4 regions of the Streptomyces sp. PsTaAH-124 genome follow, and region 1 is predicted to be linked to each of the others. Evidence: riboswitches for the same ligand, from Rfam matches in the RefSeq annotation. Region 1 holds a riboswitch; each other region holds the start of a gene.
The links. Region 1 has a riboswitch for cyclic di-AMP ahead of B086_RS0110775 (M23 family metallopeptidase). Riboswitches for the same ligand answer to the same signal wherever they lie in the genome.

Region 1 (4,194 bases):
TACCGGGACTTCCACACCCCCGCCGAGTCCCTCCGCAACACCTGGCACAACGCCTTCGGCCACCTCCAGAGCACCGGGTACGCCGTCGAGTTCCAGCTGGAGCTGGCGGCCATGGCGGTCGGGGTGCTGCTGCTCGCCGTGCTGCTGGTCCGCCGCCGCTGGCCGGAGGCCGTGTTCATCGCCCTCAACCTGTGGGCCCTGGGCACGTCCTACTGGTACCTCTCCGTGCCCCGCGCCACCCTGATCTGGTGGCCGCTGTGGACCGGCCTGGCCCACTGGAGCCTGCGGCGGCGCTGGGTGAAGGACGCGTACGTCGGGGTGGTCGCGCCGCTGACGGCGGTGCTCGCGGTGACGTTCACCTCGGGACACTGGACCGGGTGACGCCACCGGGCCGGTGCCCCGCCGGGGGACGTACGCGCCCGGACCCAGGGGCGGACGGTGAGGTTCCGGACGGGGCCGCGAGGATGGACGGGTAGAAACCGAGCGCCCCCACGCCTCCGAGTCCGTCCGCCTCCGAGAAAGAGTGCGCCCCGATGCCCCTGCCCCATGTCCTGCTGTCCGCCGCCGTCTCCCTGGACGGCTGCCTGGACGACACCGGTCCCGACCGCCTGCTGCTGTCCGGCGCCGCCGACTTCGACCGGGTCGACGCGGTGCGGGCCGCCTCCGACGCCATCCTCGTCGGCGCCGGCACCCTGCGCGCCGACAACCCCCGCCTGCTGGTCAACGCGCCCGAGCGCCGCGCGGCCCGGGTCGCCGCCGGCCGGGCGGAGCATCCGCTGAAGGTCACGGTCACCGCCACCGGCGAGCTGGACCCGCGGGCGCGCTTCTGGCACACGGGCGGCGAGAAGGCCGTCTACACGACCGACGAGGGCGCCGAACGGCTGCGCCGCGCGGGCGTCGGTACGGCCCCCGGATCCGAGGATCCCGATGCCGCGTCCCCCGCCACCGCCCCCGTCCCCGCCACCGGCGCCGCCTCCGTCTCCGTAGTCCCGCTGGGCGCGGCGCTCGACTGGCGGCGCCTGCTGGAGCATCTGCACGACGTGCGCGGGGTGCGCCGGCTCATGGTCGAGGGCGGCGGCACGGTGCACACCCAGTTGCTGAGGCAGCAGCTCGCCGACGAGCTCCAGCTCGTGGTCGCGCCGCTGATCGTGGGGGACCCGGCGGCGCCGCGCCTGTTCGGGCCGGGCGCGTACCAGGCCGGACGGCTGCGGCTGCTGGAGACCCGGGCCCTCGGGGACGTCGTCCTCATGCGCTACGAGCCCACGGCCCCCGGCACCGGGACCGGCGCCGTGCCCGCCGACCGGCACTGGCTGCGGATCGCCTGCGAGCTGGCCGCGCAGTGCCCGCCCTCGCGCACGGCGTTCAGCGTGGGCGCGGTGGTGGTCGCGGCGGACGGCACCGAGCTGGCCCGGGGCCACTCGCGGGAGGCCGGTGACCCGGTGGTGCACGCGGAGGAGGCCGCGCTCGCCAAGGTCGACCCGGTGGACCCGCGGCTGCCCGGGGCCACGGTGTACAGCAGCCTGGAACCGTGCGCCCGACGCGCCTCCCGGCCGCGGCCGTGCGCCCGGCTGATTCTGGACGCGGGGGTGCGGCGGGTCGTCACGGCGTGGCGGGAGCCGGACACCTTCGTGGAGTCCGCCGACGGCTCCGGGGTGCTGGCGGCAGAGGGCGCGGACGTCGTGGTGCTGCCGGAGTTCGAGGCCCTGGCCAAGGAGCCGAACCGGCACCTGCCGTAACGCGTGTGCAATCCACCCCGCAGGTGAGGTACAGTTATCTCAACGACGCGGGGTGGAGCAGCTCGGTAGCTCGCTGGGCTCATAACCCAGAGGTCGCAGGTTCAAATCCTGTCCCCGCTACTGAAGACTCAGGGCCGGAATCCGGAAACGGATTCCGGCCCTGAGTGTTTTCCGGGCTTCCGGCGGTCTTCCGTGGTTCTCTGCTGCGGTCTTCTGCGCTATTCCGGCTCCCGGTCGCCCCTTGGCCGATGTCACCTCGCGTGACCGGCCCGTGCCCGTCCGCATAACAACTGACACACCATCACTTCTCTCGTGGGCGTCCGCGCCGTCGTCGCGCGCCGGAAATGGCCTGAAGTTCAGTCAACTCGCCCTGGTTTCGTCATCTCTGGGGTGTACGTCTTGGCCAAAAAGGTTTAATGATCAAGGCGGGCGGCTTGGAATCGGAGGCCCGGGTCTATTAACGTTCGATAACGCAGCGCGGTCGTCCCAGCCGTCATCAGAGGCGGCTCCGTGCGCGCGCGCCGAATCCCGCAAGGGAACCGGGGAACCACCAATTTGGGGTGAATCGGGCATCATCCGCCGTATGTGTACGGCCGGTTGACGCGCGTAGGAGACCTTCCCGCTCCGAACCCGTCAGCTAACCCGGTAGGCGAGACGGAAGGAAAGGAGCACGCCCGCGTGGCGTCCAACCGGCCTGCCCCAGAAGCCCCGTTCATGCCGAGCCAGCGCACCGATTCCTTCGGCTACGGCGGCCGGACCCCCGACGAGGGCCCCGTGGAGGAGTGGAACCCCACCGAGGACTCCCTCCGCCCCGTGCGCGGCCGGCACCGCGTCGCCAAGCAGCGCGGCGGCGGGCTGGCCCGCAGCTCCACCGTGCTCGGCGTGGGCGTCATAGCGGCCGTCGGCGCGGGCGGCATGGCCAGCGCCAACACCGGCAAGCCGCCGGTCGCGATCTCGCTGCCCGACGTGCCGGACCTGCACGCGCTGCCCGCCTCCGTGGGCTCCCTCTTCGACGGCGGCTCCGCCAAGGAGCGCCACGAGGGCTCCGCCACCGCGCTCAGCGACGTCACCGCCGCACCGGCCGGGACGACGGCCGCTCCCCGTGCCGCGTCCGGCGCGGGCGAGGCGCTGCGCAACCGGATCATGGCCCAGGCCGAGCAGCAGCAGGCCCAGGTCGCGGCCAGGGCCGAGGCCGCCACCGAGCAGGCCGCCGTCCAGCGCGCCGCCCGGCAGGCGGACGAGGCCGCCGCCGAGGCGAAGCAGGAGGCCGAGGCCAAGGCCGCCGCCGAGAAGAAGAAGGCGGAGGAGGAGGCCCGGAAGAAGGCCGAGGCGGCGCGGCTGGCGGAGCTGGCCAAGCAGTACACGCTGCCGACCTCCTCGTACACGATCACCTCCACCTTCGGCCAGGCCGGCTCCATGTGGTCCTCCGGGCACCACACCGGCCTCGACTTCGCCGCGCCCACCGGCACCCTGATCAAGGCGATCCACAGCGGCACCGTCACCGAGGCCGGCTGGGCGGGTGCCTACGGCTACCGCACGATCCTCACCCTGGACGACGGCACCGAGCTGTGGTTCTGCCACCAGTCGTCGATCAGCGTGAGCGCCGGGCAGAAGGTCGCCACCGGCGAGGTCATCGGCCGGGTCGGCGCCACCGGCAACGTCACCGGTCCGCATCTGCACCTGGAGGTCCACCCGGGCGGTCAGGCGTCCGGCATCGACCCGATGGCCTGGCTCCAGGCCAAGGGCCTCACCCCCTGATGCCCTGTCCGTCCGCCTGATCCCCCGATCCCTTGATCCCCCGGGCCGGGGGGGGGGCATGGCTGCGGGCGCGTCGCCAGCCGTCCGGGTGGTTTGCGCAAGCTTTGCGCCCGGGACCGGCGGGGCGCGGAATGGGCTGCTCCGCCGGGGGCGTTGATGGATCACATGACTTCTCTGCACAAGCTGGGCTCGTCCGACCTCGAGGTCTTCCCGCTCGCCCTCGGCGGCAACGTCTTCGGCTGGACCGCCGACCAGGAGCGGTCCTTCGCCGTCCTGGACGCCTACACGGCGGCCGGCGGCAACTTCCTGGACACCGCCGACTCCTACTCGGCCTGGGTGGAGGGCCACCGGGGCGGCGAGTCCGAGACGATCATCGGCAAGTGGATCAAGGAGCGCGGCAACCGCTCCGACGTCGTCGTCGCCACCAAGGTCAGCCAGCACCCCGACTTCCAGGGCCTGTCCGCCGCCAATATCAAGGCCGCGGCCGACGCCTCCCTCAAGCGGCTGGGCACCGACCACATCGACCTGTACTACACGCACTTCGACCGGCCCGAGGTGCCCGTCGAGGAGATCATCGGCGCCCTGGACGAACTGGTGCGGGCGGGCAAGGTGCGGTACATCGCCGCCTCCAACATCTCCGCCGAGCGCCTGAAGGAGTCCCTGGACTTCTCCGAACGCGAGGGTCTGGCCTGCTACGTCG
Region 2 (4,194 bases), on a different contig from region 1:
GGGAAGGTTGTGCGGACCGAAGGGGTCGCCCTCGGGGACCTCGAAGGGGGGCATCGGGTACTGCCTCTCTTTCGTGTGCCGGTGTTCCATGGGGGACATGGGTGTCTGGCCACACGTTCATGTGGTCGCGCCACACGTTACGGGGGAGGCAGCTGTCTTGGGCAGTGTCCGAGGGGGTCCCCGGACGACACGGCGGAGGGGCGTCGTCCGGTTTCCGCCCGTCACCCGCCTGGCGGATCCGTATTCTCTGATCATGCCCGCATCCGCTGCCCCCGCGTACGCCCTCATCGCCACCGACCTGGACGGCACGCTGCTGCGCGGCGACGACTCCGTGTCCGGGCGGACCCGCGCCGCGCTCGGCCGGGCGGCGGCGGCCGGTGCCCGGCACCTCGTCGTCACCGGACGGCCGGCGCCGCGGGTCCGCCCGCTGCTGAGGTCCCTCGGCGGCACCGGGCTCGCGGTGTGCGGCCAGGGCGCCCAGCTCTACGACGCCGGGGCCGACCGCATGCTGTGGTCGGTCACGCTCGACCGGGAGACGGCCGAGACCGCGCTCGGCAAGATCGAGGCGGAGGTGGGGGAGGTGTACGCGGCGGTCGACCAGGACGGCGTGGACGGCCGCACGCTCATCGAGCCGGGGTACCGCATGCCGCACCCGACGCTGCCCGCCGAGCGGGTCGGGCGGCGCGAGGAGCTGTGGCGCGCGCCCATCAGCAAGGTGCTGCTGCGCCATCCCCGGCTGTCCGACGACGAACTGGCGGCGGCGGCCCGCGGCGCGGTCGGCCCGCTCGCCTCGGTGACCATGTCGGGCCCGGGGACCGTCGAGCTCCAGCCCTGCGGCATCACCAAGGCGACCGGTCTCGCGCTGGCCGCGGCGCGGCTGGGGCTCGGCCCCGGGGACGCCCTCGCCTTCGGCGACATGCCGAACGACATCCCCATGTTCCGGTGGGCGGCCCGGGGGGTGGCGATGGCGGGTGCCCACCCGGAGCTGAAGGCGGTCGCCGACGAGGTCACCACGTCGAACGAGGACGACGGCGTCGCCGTCGTCCTCGATCGTCTGTTCGTCTGAGCCCGCCGCGTGCCGGTGGCACGCGGCTGCCCGTCAGTACGCGCTGTTGACGTTGTCGATGGAGCCGTAGCGCGCGGCGGCGTAGTTGCACGCGGCCGTGATGTTGGCGACCGGGTCGTAGATGTCGAACGACGTGCCGGCCACGTGGTAGGCGTTGAAGGTCGGCTGGATGACCTGGAGCAGGCCCTTGGAGGGGATGCCCGCGGCGGCGTTGGAGTCCCAGTTGTTGATGGCCAGCGGGTTGCCGGACGACTCGCGCATCACATTGCGGTGGATGCCGTTGTAGGTGCCGGGGATGCCCTTCTGGGCCATGACCGCGAGCGACTCGCGGATCCAGCCGTCCAGGTTGTTCGGGTAGGCGACCGTGCTCGCCGTGGTGGCGGTGGCGGCGGTCGGGGTGGCCGCAGAGGCGCCGGACGCCCCGATCAGCGGCAGGGCGAGGATCGCGGCACCGGTGCCGGAGACGGCGAGGGTGCGGACGAGACGAGCGGCGCGGGAGCGGCTGGGACGACGTGCAGACATGGGGATTTCCTCTCCGTCGCCTGCGAGGTGAGCTGTCGGGTTCGGGCGGGGAGGTGCCCGGCCGGCTCCTTGGAGCACGGCTTCACCCCGAGCCGTTCCGGCGCGGCGTACGACGTAGGACGTACGGCGCTCCGGCCCGGCGACTTACCTGGGTCCCCCGCTCCTGCCATGAGCTGTCGGTGGGTGGTCATCGAGCGCTGGCAGGATTCGGCGTCCGCTCGACTGGCCCGGAACGTATGCGAGAGCACATGTCCCGAACAAGTACCTGACGCATACATCGTCCTAGTTGACCTTGATCCAGGGCATTTTGGCCGCTTGATCCTTTGCGATTGCCAAGGGTCAACTCGCTTGCGGGGGACGGGGAGCGGGGGGTCGGCGGGCCGTGGCGGGGGGTGAGGGTGCGCGTGATGCAGCTCACGGAATAATCCGGCCAGGAGCATTTGCCCCCAAGGGGAATTGAAATACTAATAAGGGTAAATCGGACTCGTAAGGCTGGAAGTGACGGGCATCACGGTCGGTGAGGCCCTGGCCCTGTTCGTACGTACGTGGGCACGGGCGGCGTGTAGGGGGAGAGTGGGCGCGGTGGGGGGAGTGAGGGGGGAGGCTGGGGGAGGTGGAGCCGGGGGAGGGGGGAAGGTGGAAGGGGGGCGGGGTGGCGAGGGAGAGGCAGGAAAGAGCAAGTCGATAAATATCTGTTCATACGTGGTGATCGAAAACATATCGGTCGTGATCCGATACCACCTGGCCTGTATCGGTGGGCGCTATCGGTGATCGAAACGTGACCGGATACGCTGACTTGAGTGATGGCAGCGACCTATCGACAAACCGTGTAAGCGCCAGCAGACACCAGCAGACAGGAGACCCCTCGTGACCGTCGTCGGGCCGTTCGGGCTGAGCGTGCGGGACCAGGCTCTCGAAGCCGATGTCCAGGCCGGATTGGCGGCTGTCGAGGAAGGGCTGCTCGAAGCCACCAAGAGCGAGGTCCCGTTCATCACGGAGGCCGCCCAGCACCTCGTCAAGGCGGGCGGCAAGCGGTTCCGGCCGCTGGTCGTGATGCTCGCGGCCCAGTTCGGCGACCCCGACGCGCCGGGGATCGTGCCCTCGGCCGTGGTCGTGGAGCTGACCCACCTGGCCACGCTCTACCACGACGACGTGATGGACGAGGCCGCCGTGCGGCGCGGGGTGGCCAGCGCCAACACCCGCTGGAACAACGCGGTCGCGGTCCTCACCGGCGACTTCCTCTTCGCCCGCGCCTCCCAGATCCTCGCGGACCTCGGCCCGGAGGCCGTCCGGGTCCAGGCGCTCGCGTTCGAACGGCTCGTCACCGGGCAGATCCTGGAGACCGCCGGGCCGCAGGACGGCCGGGACCCGGTCGACCACTACCTGGACGTGCTGGGCGGCAAGACCGGTTCGCTGGTGGCCGTCTCGTGCCGGTTCGGCGCGATGATGTCCGGCGCCGACGAGAGGGTCGTGGACGTGCTGACGCAGTACGGGGAGCGGCTCGGCGTCGCCTTCCAGCTCGCGGACGACGTGCTCGACATCGCCTCCGACTCCCGGGAGTCCGGCAAGACCCCCGGCACCGATCTGCGTGAGGGCGTCGCCACGCTGCCGGTGCTGCGGCTGCGCGAGCGCGCCGCCCGGCTGGGGCTCGCCGAGGACATCGCGCTGTGCGAACTGCTCGACTCCGACCTGAGCGACGACGCCCGGCACGCCGAGGCGCTGACCGCGCTGCGCGCCCATCCCGCGCTCGAACAGGCCCGGCGGGACAGTGTCCGCTACGCCGAGGAGGCGCGGGCCGCGCTGGCCCCGCTGAAGGAGTGCGGCGCCAAGGTGGCCCTGCTCCAGCTGTGCGACGCGGTGGTCCACCGGGTCGGCTAGTGCACCGGTTCGGCTGGTCCACCGAGTCGGCTGGTGCACCGGTTCGGCTAGTACGCCGAGTCGGCTGGTGCGCCGAGTCGGCCAGGCCCGCCTCCCCGGATCGGGCCCCGGTCGGCCGGGCCCGACGTGCCTCTTCCCGCCGGTTCTCTCCACCCCCCGGTCCCGCCTCTCCACCCGGCCGGACCCGGTCCCGGCGGGGGTTCCGGCCGGCTTCTCCACCCCGACCCCTACGGGGTGGTGGAGAAGCCGCCCTCGTGTGTCATACCGCAGGCGTACACGGAGTTGGCTCCGCGGTCTGACGCTTCGTCGCGGCCGATTTGGTCAGATGGAAGCACGGACCACACCACTCCTCACCGATTCGGGTGAGAATGGCGGCTTGGGGTGGGAGCAGTGCACACGGGCAGCCGCCGCCGACGACGGAGGTAAGGCACACATGGCACCGTACGAATCCGACGACACCAGGGACACCCCGGAGGCCGGCGACCGCGCCTCGGCGCGCCGCAAGGCCGCCCGCTACGGCGTCCCGGTCGCGGTGGTGGGGGTGGCGGCGGCGACCATCGGGCTCGTCCCGGCACTCGCCGACTCCGGTGACCCCGACCTGCCGAAGATCACCGCACAGCAACTCATCGAGAAGATCGCCAAGTCGGACGTCGAGCGCCTGTCCGGCACCGTCAAGATCACCACCGACCTCGGGCTGCCGAACCTCGGCGGTCTGGAGAGCAGCCTCG
Region 3 (4,194 bases), on a different contig from region 1:
AAGGGCCGGTGATGCCGATGTGCGCACCGGCCGTGAACGGCAGGACCTGCAAGGACACCTGGGGCAGCCGCGCCGCCTCGGCCAGCCGCTCCAGCTGCTGCGCCATGACCTCCGGGCCGCCGACCTCCCGGCGCAGAACCGCCTCGTCCAGCACCACCTTCAGGGCCGGTGGCGGCACCGCCCGCAGCACGCCCTGCCGGGCCAGCCGCACCTCCACCAGCGCGTCCAGCCGCTCGTCGTCGAGCCCGTCCACCGCGGCCCGGGTCACCGCGCGGGCGTACGCGGGGGTCTGGAGCAGCCCGGGGACCACCGAGGTCTCCAGGGTGCGCATCGCGCTGGCCTGGGACTCCAGGCTGATGAAGTCGCGGTACGTCGGCGGCAGTACCCCGCGGTAGGCGTGCCACCAGTGCGGCCGGTCCTGGCCGTCGTCGGCGCCCGACAGCATCAGGAGCAGCTCGCGCAGTTGGGCGTCCTGGACCGCGTACGCGTCGAGCAGCGTGCGCACATCGGCCGGTTTCACCCCGCTGGCGCCCGTCTCGATCCGGCTCACCTTCGACTGGTGCCAGCCCACGAGCCGGGCCGCCTCGCCGCTGGTGAGCCCCACGCCGGTGCGCAGCGCGCGCAGTTCCGCACCGAGCTTGCGGCGGCGCACCGCGGGACCGTGCTGCATGGGACGCGCTCCTGACTTCTCCCGGGACCGACGGCGCATACGGTCGCCCGTCGCAGAGTTCACCGCTTCGAGCGACAGATATATGCATATCTTGGTGGATCGCCACCCGTGACCGGTCCGGTGGTGGCAACCTGACGGCGAAGCACCAGTCCGGGACCGTACTCGAAACCCTCCGCTCCTGTCGGACCGCGGCCCCGTGGGAAAGGGACGACGTCGTCATGGCAGACCATCTGGAAGCATCCGTCACGCTGCCGAGCGATCCCGCCTCGGTCGCGGCCGCCCGTGCCTACGCGGTCGGCACGCTGACGGAGTGGGGCCTGCCCGCGGACGCGGACGCCGCCGACACCGTACGGCTCATCGTCTCCGAACTCGCCACCAACGCCGTGGAGCACACCCTCGGCCGGTCGCCCACCTTCACCGTGCACCTCGCCCTCGACCACGACGAGCAGGTGCGCATCGGCGTCACCGACAGCCACCCGCGCTTCCCCAGACGGCTCCCGGCCGCCGTCCAGCAGGACAACGGCCGGGGCATGGTGATCATCCGGTGGCTCAGCGCGGAGTACGGCGGCAGGGTGCGCGTGCGGCCCACCCGGGAAGGCGGCAAGACGGTGAGCGTGGAACTGCCGTGGCCGCTCCGCGCCGCGTCGGCCACGGACCGGGACGAGCCGTAGCCGACGGACCGTCGTCGGTCCGCCGGTCCGCCGGTCCGCCGGTCCGCGGGCGCACCGGTCCGCCGTCCCGTCGCGCCGCGACCCGGGCGGGTCAGCCGATGCGGCCGTACCAGACGTTCCTGGTCCAGATCTTCTCCAGTTTCACCACGTCCCCGGTCTTCGGGGCGTGCCAGATCTTGCCCGAGCCGGCGTAGATCCCGACGTGGTAGACGTACGAACCGGAGTGGAAGAACACCAGGTCACCGGCGCGACGGCTCTTCGAGGAGATGTGGTGCGACTTGTTGTACTGCTGTGCGGCCGTACGCGGCAGGTTCTTGCCGGCCTTCTTGAAGGAGTACAGCGTGAGCCCGGAGCAGTCGAACCTCCTCGGCCCCGTCGCTCCCCACTGGTAGGGGGCGCCCTTCTTGGACGCCGCGATGTTCAGGGCCTTCGTCGCCATGGTGGCGGCCGAGGCGTCGGAGGCGACACCGGGCACCACGATCGAGCCGCCGACGGCGGCGAGCGTCAGGGCCGAGGCGGTTCCGGCCCGGACCATGAGCGACGGGACACGATTGAGCGCAGTCATGCGCAACCCTTCGTCAGCCGCCTGTGAAGGATGACCTGTCGGATTCGGGCTGGCGAAGTTGCCCGGCCGCCTGCTGGCGGCTTCACCCCAAGGGCTGCTCGGCCCGGCCGTGGCGCGGCCGTTCCGGCGACCCGTCTTGCTCGGGTCCTCCACTCCTGCCGATCCACTTCCGTCGACCGGGCATCCGGGCGGTGGCAGGACTCGGCGTCCGCCCGGACCGCCCCGCCGCTGCGGCGGGGGCTTGTCGTCAGACAGGGATCTTCACCTACGGCTGTCCGAAAATCCCAACGGAACCTGTGCTTTGTGTTGTTACTCACCACTCGTCCGTTCGAGTGGATGCCGTTCCGTTCGAACCGCTTTCTCCCGCCCGGCCGAGCCCCGGACCAGGAGCGGAAGAAATCGTTCCGCCATCCGGGCGGACACGCGCCGCAACCCGAACGGCCCTGGAAAAAAGTGGTGTGCCTACGCCGAAAGGCGGTACCCCGTTCGGTCCGTTTCGGTCCGATCCGATCCCGCGCGGGCGCCGTGTCGAAGACGCCGCCCGTCTGCCCGGCCGCCCGCCACGGAGGTCCGTCGCCGCCCGGCTCCGGTCGTGCGCGCGACCCGCAGGGAGCAAGCTGGAGGAGGACTCCGGCCGTTCGACGACCCAGGGGATCTCCATGGCGTTCTTCGCGATGTCCAGGTGGCATCCGCTCCAGCCGCTGTCCGTCACCGACCTGGTGGCGGAGCACGAGCGGCTGCACGAGGAGATCGCCCAGCTCCAGCGCGGCCTGACCTCGCACGCCGTCATCGACCAGGCCATCGGAGCCCTGGTGGCCGTGGGCCGCATCCCTCCGGACAGCGCCTGGCGGGTGCTGCGCGAGGTCTCCCAGCGGACGAACACGAAGGTGCGCACGGTCGCCGAGCACATCCTGAAGTTCGCCCAGGGCGGCGCCCTGTCCGACACCGAGCTGGAGGAGCTGCGGCGGGCGCTCGGCCGGCACGCCGCGCGCCGCGCCCCGGACCGCTGCGACTCCTGAGGCGGCGCCCGCGCCCTGTCCGCGCGGGCGCTCGGGCGCGTCTCCGCTGAGCGGAACATCCGACGCCGGTTATCGGATTGGCAAAGAAGGTCAACGACCCCTGTCCTCAGGCGCCTCACAGCCGGAAGGATCCCCCGTACTCGATTCGCAACGATGTACGGGGAGGTCCCACTTGAGGGTCATCAGACCGAAGAACCGGGCGGTGGCGCTCGGTTCGGCCGGCGCGCTCGTCACGGCGACCCTGATAGCCGGCGCCGTGGCGGCACCCGCGGCCAGCGCGGACAGCCGCCACGGCCAGGACCGCGAGGCCATCGGCGCGGCGATCGCCGCCGACCGTGCCGCCCACGCCGGTATCCAGTGGCAGGACTGCCCCGCCGACTGGGGGCTGGCCAAGCCCATCCAGTGCGGGTACGTCTCGGTGCCGCTCGACTACGCGCACCCGTACGGCAAGCAGATCAAGCTCGCCGTCGACCGCATCGGCAACACCGGCACCCGGCAGGACCGCCAGGGCGCCCTCATCTACAACCCGGGCGGACCGGGCGGTTCCGGCCTGCGCTTCCCGACCCGGGTCACCGCCAAGAACCCCGTCTGGGCGAACGTGGCGAAGGCGTACGACTTCGTCGGCTTCGACCCGCGCGGCGTCGGCCACTCCACGCCGATCTCCTGCGCCGACCCGCAGGAGTACGTCAAGGCTCCCAAGGCCGACCCGGTGCCCGGCTCCGAGGCCGACAAGCGCGCCCAGCGCAAGCTGGCCCGCGAGTACGCCGAGGGCTGCCTCGAGCGCACCGGCCGCGCCATGCTCCAGCAGATGACCACGCCGAACACCGCGCGCGACCTCGACGTCATCCGCGCCGCGCTCGGCGAGAAGAAGATCAACTACCTGGGCGTCTCCTACGGCACCTACCTCGGCGCCGTCTACGGCACGCTGTTCCCGGGCCATGTGCGCCGGATCGTCGTCGACAGCGTCGTCGACCCGTCGCGCGACAACATCTGGTACGAGGCCAACCTCAACCAGGACATCGCCTTCGAGGGCCGCTGGAAGGACTGGCAGGACTGGGTCGCGAAGAACGACGCCAGCTTCCACCTCGGCACCACCCGCGCCGCCGTCCAGGCCAAGTGGCTCCAGCTGCGCGCCACCGCCAAGGAGCACCCCCTCGGCGGCGTCGTCGGCCCGTCCGAGCTGCTCGGCTTCTTCCAGTCCGCGCCGTACTACGACTCCTCCTGGGTGCCGGTGGCGACGGCGTTCAGCAAGTACTTCGCCGGTGACCC
Region 4 (4,194 bases), on a different contig from region 1:
GGTTCCCGCCTCTGCCCCCGCCCCCGGGCCGGCCCCCGCCCCCGGGCCGGCCCCCGCCCCCGGGACGACCACCGGGAACGGCCCCGTTCCCGGGCGCTGACGGCGGTGAACATGACGCGTGTTCAACTATGTGATGTTGATGTGATCTGCGCGGCATGAACTTGTGACAAGTGATCGTCACCCGATACTTTCACCCATCAGCGTGACGCCGGGGCCCTCCCGTCCCGCCGCCGCGCCGTCACTGCCGTCGTGCGAAAGGTCTCCAGATGCTCTCCGGGAACGGTCGTCACCGTCGCCCCCGCCAGGCTCCGGCCCTCCTCGTCGCCGCCGGAGTGACCGGCTCGGCCATCGCCATCCCGCTGGTCGCCGCGTCCGGCGCCAGCGCCGCCGACGGCACCACCTGGGACAAGGTGGCGCAGTGCGAGACCGGCGGCTCCTGGAGCGCCGACAACGGCCACGGCTACTACGGCGGCCTGATGCTCACCCAGGACGACTGGGAGGCGTACGGCGGCCTCTCCTACGCGGCCAGCGCCGACCAGGCCAGCCGCTCCCAGCAGATAGCCGTGGCCGAGAAGATCCTCGCCGACAAGGGGCCCGGCGCCTGGCACACCTGCGGGCTGCTGGCCGGGCTCACCAAGAGTTCCGGTACGGCCGACGTCGACACGGGCGTGGGCGGCGACTCCTCGGCGTCCGGCGCGGACGGATCCACCTCGTCGGACAAGGACGGCAAGGGCGACAAGGGAGATAAGGGGAGCAAGGGAGACAAGGACGACAAGGGCTCCACCTCGTCCGGAACCTCCGGTTCCACGGGCAAGGGCGGCGACTCCGGCGGCTCCGACGCGTCCGGGAAGCCTCGTACGGGCGAGGGCGGTCTGTCCGACTCGCCCCAGGACGCCGACAACTCATCCGGTTCGTCCGGCTCTTCGCCGGACACCACCCAAACGCCCGGATCCTCGCACGGGACCGATGCGTCGCACGGCGCCACCACCGGACCGTCCGGCGGCCCTTCCTCGCCCGCGACGACGGGCGGTCCGGCCGGGTCCGGCACCTCTCACGGCACCGGCACGCCCGATGCCACCTCGTCCACGGGCACCCGCACCGGCACCGGGGACCAGGATCGTGACAACTCCGGCGATGCGGACAACTACGTCCAGGACGTCGGCTCTTCGGCGCTCGTCGACACCGGCGCGCTCGGCTCCGGCGGCCGCCACCGCGGCGGCAGCGCCGACGAGGGCGCGACGGACGGCGCCGCGGACGCCACGGGCGGGCGGCACGCCTCCCGGGGCGGCGGCGCGCACGCCTCGTCCGCCGACTCCTACACCGTGCGCACCGGCGACTCGCTCACGTCCATCGCCGACTCCTTCGGCCTGCACGGCGGGTGGCACACGCTCTATGACGCCAACAAGGGCGCCATCGGGGCCGACCCGGACCACATCGTCGCCGGTCAGAGCCTGGATGTCCCCACCGAAAACGCCCAAAAGTAGCGGGAGTTCGCGTCATACTTCGCCTTGTATGTCCTATTCGGTGAAAGTGTGGGATGAGTCTCAGAAGCCCTGATCGTCTTTGAAATCCGGCGGATCACCTGTCTACGGTCATGACCGCTCGCCACCGCGAGCCCCGGCTGCCGCAACGCCGAATCCTGCCAGCGGCCGTACGGGAACAGTCGTCGCGTCAAGCGCCGCAGGCAGGAGCGGGGGACCCAAGGTAAGTGCCGCGCCGGGCAGTTGACCGGAGCGGCTGGGGGTGAAGCCGTGCCTCTCGGAAGGCACGGCCGGGCAACTCAACCGGCCCGAACCCGACAGCTCACCTCGCAGGCGTCGGTGAGGGGATCCTTCCATGCTGTTTTCCGGCAAGGGCAAGCACCGTCGTCCGTCCAAGGCCACTCGCGCCATCGCACTCGCCGGTGTCACCGGCGTCGCCGTCGCCGGCCCGCTGATGGCGGCCGGCAACGCCTCCGCCGCCACCGCCTCCGAGTGGGACGCGGTCGCCCAGTGCGAGTCCGGCGGCAACTGGTCGATCAACACCGGCAACGGCTTCTACGGCGGCGTCCAGTTCACCAACTCCACCTGGGCCGCCTTCGGTGGCACCGCCTACGCCCCGCGCGCCGACCTGGCCAGCAAGTCCCAGCAGATCGCCATCGCCGAGAAGGTCCTCGCGGGCCAGGGCAAGGGCGCCTGGCCGGTGTGCGGCAAGGGCCTGTCCGGCGCCGCGTACTCGGGCGGCAGCTCCTCGTCGTCCTCCTCTTCCTCGTCCTCCTCGTCTTCTTCCTCCTCTTCGTCGTCGTCCTCCTCTTCGTCGTCCTCGTCGAAGAAGAGCAGCACCACGACCCGCTCCACCGAGCAGCAGGCCGCGGGCCGCTCCGCCGACCGCCCGGCGCCGAAGAAGACCGTCACCACCCCCACCGGCAAGAAGGTGAAGAAGGGCGACGGCGAGTACAAGGTGACCGTCGGCGACTCGCTCAGCTCCATCGCCGCCGCCCACCACGTCCAGGGCGGCTGGGAGAAGCTCTTCCAGCTGAACAAGGACATCGTCGACGACGCCGACCTCATCTACCCGGGCCAGCAGCTGCACCTGAAGTAAGGCGCGGCGGCCACCGCCCCACCCCCCCCGTCCCCACGGGCTCCCCGCCCCGGCGCGTTCTCCCCCGTACGCGCCGGGGCGGGGGCATTTCACCTTCCGTTCGGACCCCCGTTCCCGTCTTCTTTGTTCCGTGCTGAAACAATGTGTACGGTCACTCTGTCCACGGGACGGTCGGTCGGCCGGTCGGCGGCCCGGGACGGTTAGGCTCTAGTCGCACGGCTCACAAGCCCCGCACTTTCAGCGTCACATCCACGAAGGAGATGCTCGTGCCGTCCATCGACGTCGTCGTAGCCCGGGAAATCCTGGACTCCCGAGGCAACCCCACGGTCGAGGTCGAGGTCGGCCTCGACGACGGCAGCACGGGTCGTGCCGCCGTCCCCTCCGGCGCCTCCACGGGCGCCTTCGAGGCCATCGAGCTGCGTGACGGTGACCCCAACCGTTACCAGGGCAAGGGTGTCGAGAAGGCCGTCCTCGCCGTCATCGAGCAGATCGGCCCGGAGCTCGTCGGCTACGACGCCACCGAGCAGCGCCTGATCGACCAGGCCATGTTCGACCTGGACGCCACCGACAACAAGGGCTCGCTCGGCGCCAACGCCATCCTCGGCGTCTCCCTCGCCGTCGCGCACGCCGCCTCCGAGGCGTCCGACCTCCCGCTCTTCCGCTACCTGGGCGGCCCCAACGCGCACCTGCTCCCGGTGCCGATGATGAACATCCTGAACGGCGGCTCGCACGCCGACTCCAACGTGGACATCCAGGAGTTCATGATCGCCCCGATCGGCGCGGAGTCCTTCTCCGAGGCCCTGCGCTGGGGCGCCGAGGTCTACCACACCCTCAAGAAGGTCCTGAAGAACAAGGGTCTGGCCACCGGTCTGGGCGACGAGGGCGGCTTCGCCCCGAACCTGGGCTCCAACCGCGAGGCCCTGGACCTGATCCTGGAAGCGGTCAAGGAAGCCGGCTACACCCCCGGCGAGCAGATCGCCCTCGCGCTCGACGTCGCCGCCTCCGAGTTCTACAAGGACGGCAAGTACCTCTTCGAGGGCAAGGAGCGCTCCGCCGCCGAGATGACGGAGTACTACGAGGAGCTGGTCGCGGCCTACCCGCTGGTCTCCCTCGAGGACCCGCTGTTCGAGGACGACTGGGCCGGCTGGAAGGTCCTCACCGACCGCCTCGGCGAGAAGGTCCAGATCGTCGGTGACGACCTGTTCGTCACCAACCCCGAGCGCCTGGCCCGCGGCATCGAGGAGGGCAGCGCCAACGCCCTGCTGGTGAAGGTGAACCAGATCGGTTCGCTCACCGAGACCCTGGACGCCGTCGAGCTGGCCCAGCGCAACGGCTTCAAGTGCATGATGTCGCACCGCTCCGGCGAGACCGAGGACGTCACCATCGCCGACCTCGCCGTCGCCACCAACTGCGGCCAGATCAAGACCGGCGCCCCGGCCCGCTCCGAGCGCGTCGCCAAGTACAACCAGCTGCTGCGCATCGAGGAGATCCTCGACGACGCCGCGGTGTACGCCGGCCGCAGCGCGTTCCCGCGCTTCAAGGGCTGAGCCGCGCGCCGGCCGAGCCCGTAAAAAGGTGAGGCCGAGCCAGTCGTCCGTACGTCCCCGCACCCGG

Region 2: another riboswitch for cyclic di-AMP. It lies ahead of B086_RS0120430 (transglycosylase SLT domain-containing protein); the one in region 1 lies ahead of B086_RS0110775 (M23 family metallopeptidase).
Region 3: another riboswitch for cyclic di-AMP. It lies ahead of B086_RS0135035 (C40 family peptidase); the one in region 1 lies ahead of B086_RS0110775 (M23 family metallopeptidase).
Region 4: another riboswitch for cyclic di-AMP. It lies ahead of B086_RS0113455 (transglycosylase family protein); the one in region 1 lies ahead of B086_RS0110775 (M23 family metallopeptidase).

What each region holds. Positions count from the first base shown of each region.
Region 1 is NZ_KB892163.1:241,493-245,686, forward strand. Features, by position in the region: gene B086_RS0110760 (mannosyltransferase family protein) at 1-381, shown strand, start outside; gene B086_RS0110765 (dihydrofolate reductase family protein) at 534-1,736, shown strand; tRNA gene B086_RS0110770 (tRNA-Met) at 1,783-1,856, shown strand; cyclic di-AMP (ydaO/yuaA leader) riboswitch at 2,246-2,403, shown strand; gene B086_RS0110775 (M23 family metallopeptidase) at 2,415-3,494, shown strand; gene B086_RS0110780 (aldo/keto reductase) at 3,660-4,194, shown strand, end outside.
Region 2 is NZ_KB892173.1:132,161-136,354, forward strand. Features, by position in the region: gene fahA (fumarylacetoacetase) at 1-54, opposite strand, end outside; gene B086_RS0120425 (HAD-IIB family hydrolase) at 254-1,066, shown strand; gene B086_RS0120430 (transglycosylase SLT domain-containing protein) at 1,100-1,588, opposite strand; cyclic di-AMP (ydaO/yuaA leader) riboswitch at 1,593-1,811, opposite strand; gene B086_RS0120435 (polyprenyl synthetase family protein) at 2,456-3,466, shown strand; gene B086_RS0120440 (LolA family protein) at 3,900-4,194, shown strand, end outside.
Region 3 is NZ_KB892207.1:296,382-300,575, reverse strand. Features, by position in the region: gene B086_RS0135045 (helix-turn-helix domain-containing protein) at 1-670, opposite strand, end outside; gene B086_RS0135040 (ATP-binding protein) at 889-1,341, shown strand; gene B086_RS0135035 (C40 family peptidase) at 1,433-1,906, opposite strand; cyclic di-AMP (ydaO/yuaA leader) riboswitch at 1,910-2,123, opposite strand; gene B086_RS0135030 (ANTAR domain-containing protein) at 2,566-2,925, shown strand; gene B086_RS0135025 (alpha/beta hydrolase) at 3,098-4,194, shown strand, end outside.
Region 4 is NZ_KB892166.1:132,385-136,578, forward strand. Features, by position in the region: gene B086_RS0113445 (cytochrome P450 family protein) at 1-100, shown strand, start outside; gene B086_RS0113450 (transglycosylase family protein) at 267-1,484, shown strand; cyclic di-AMP (ydaO/yuaA leader) riboswitch at 1,667-1,832, shown strand; gene B086_RS0113455 (transglycosylase family protein) at 1,837-2,580, shown strand; gene eno (phosphopyruvate hydratase) at 2,847-4,127, shown strand.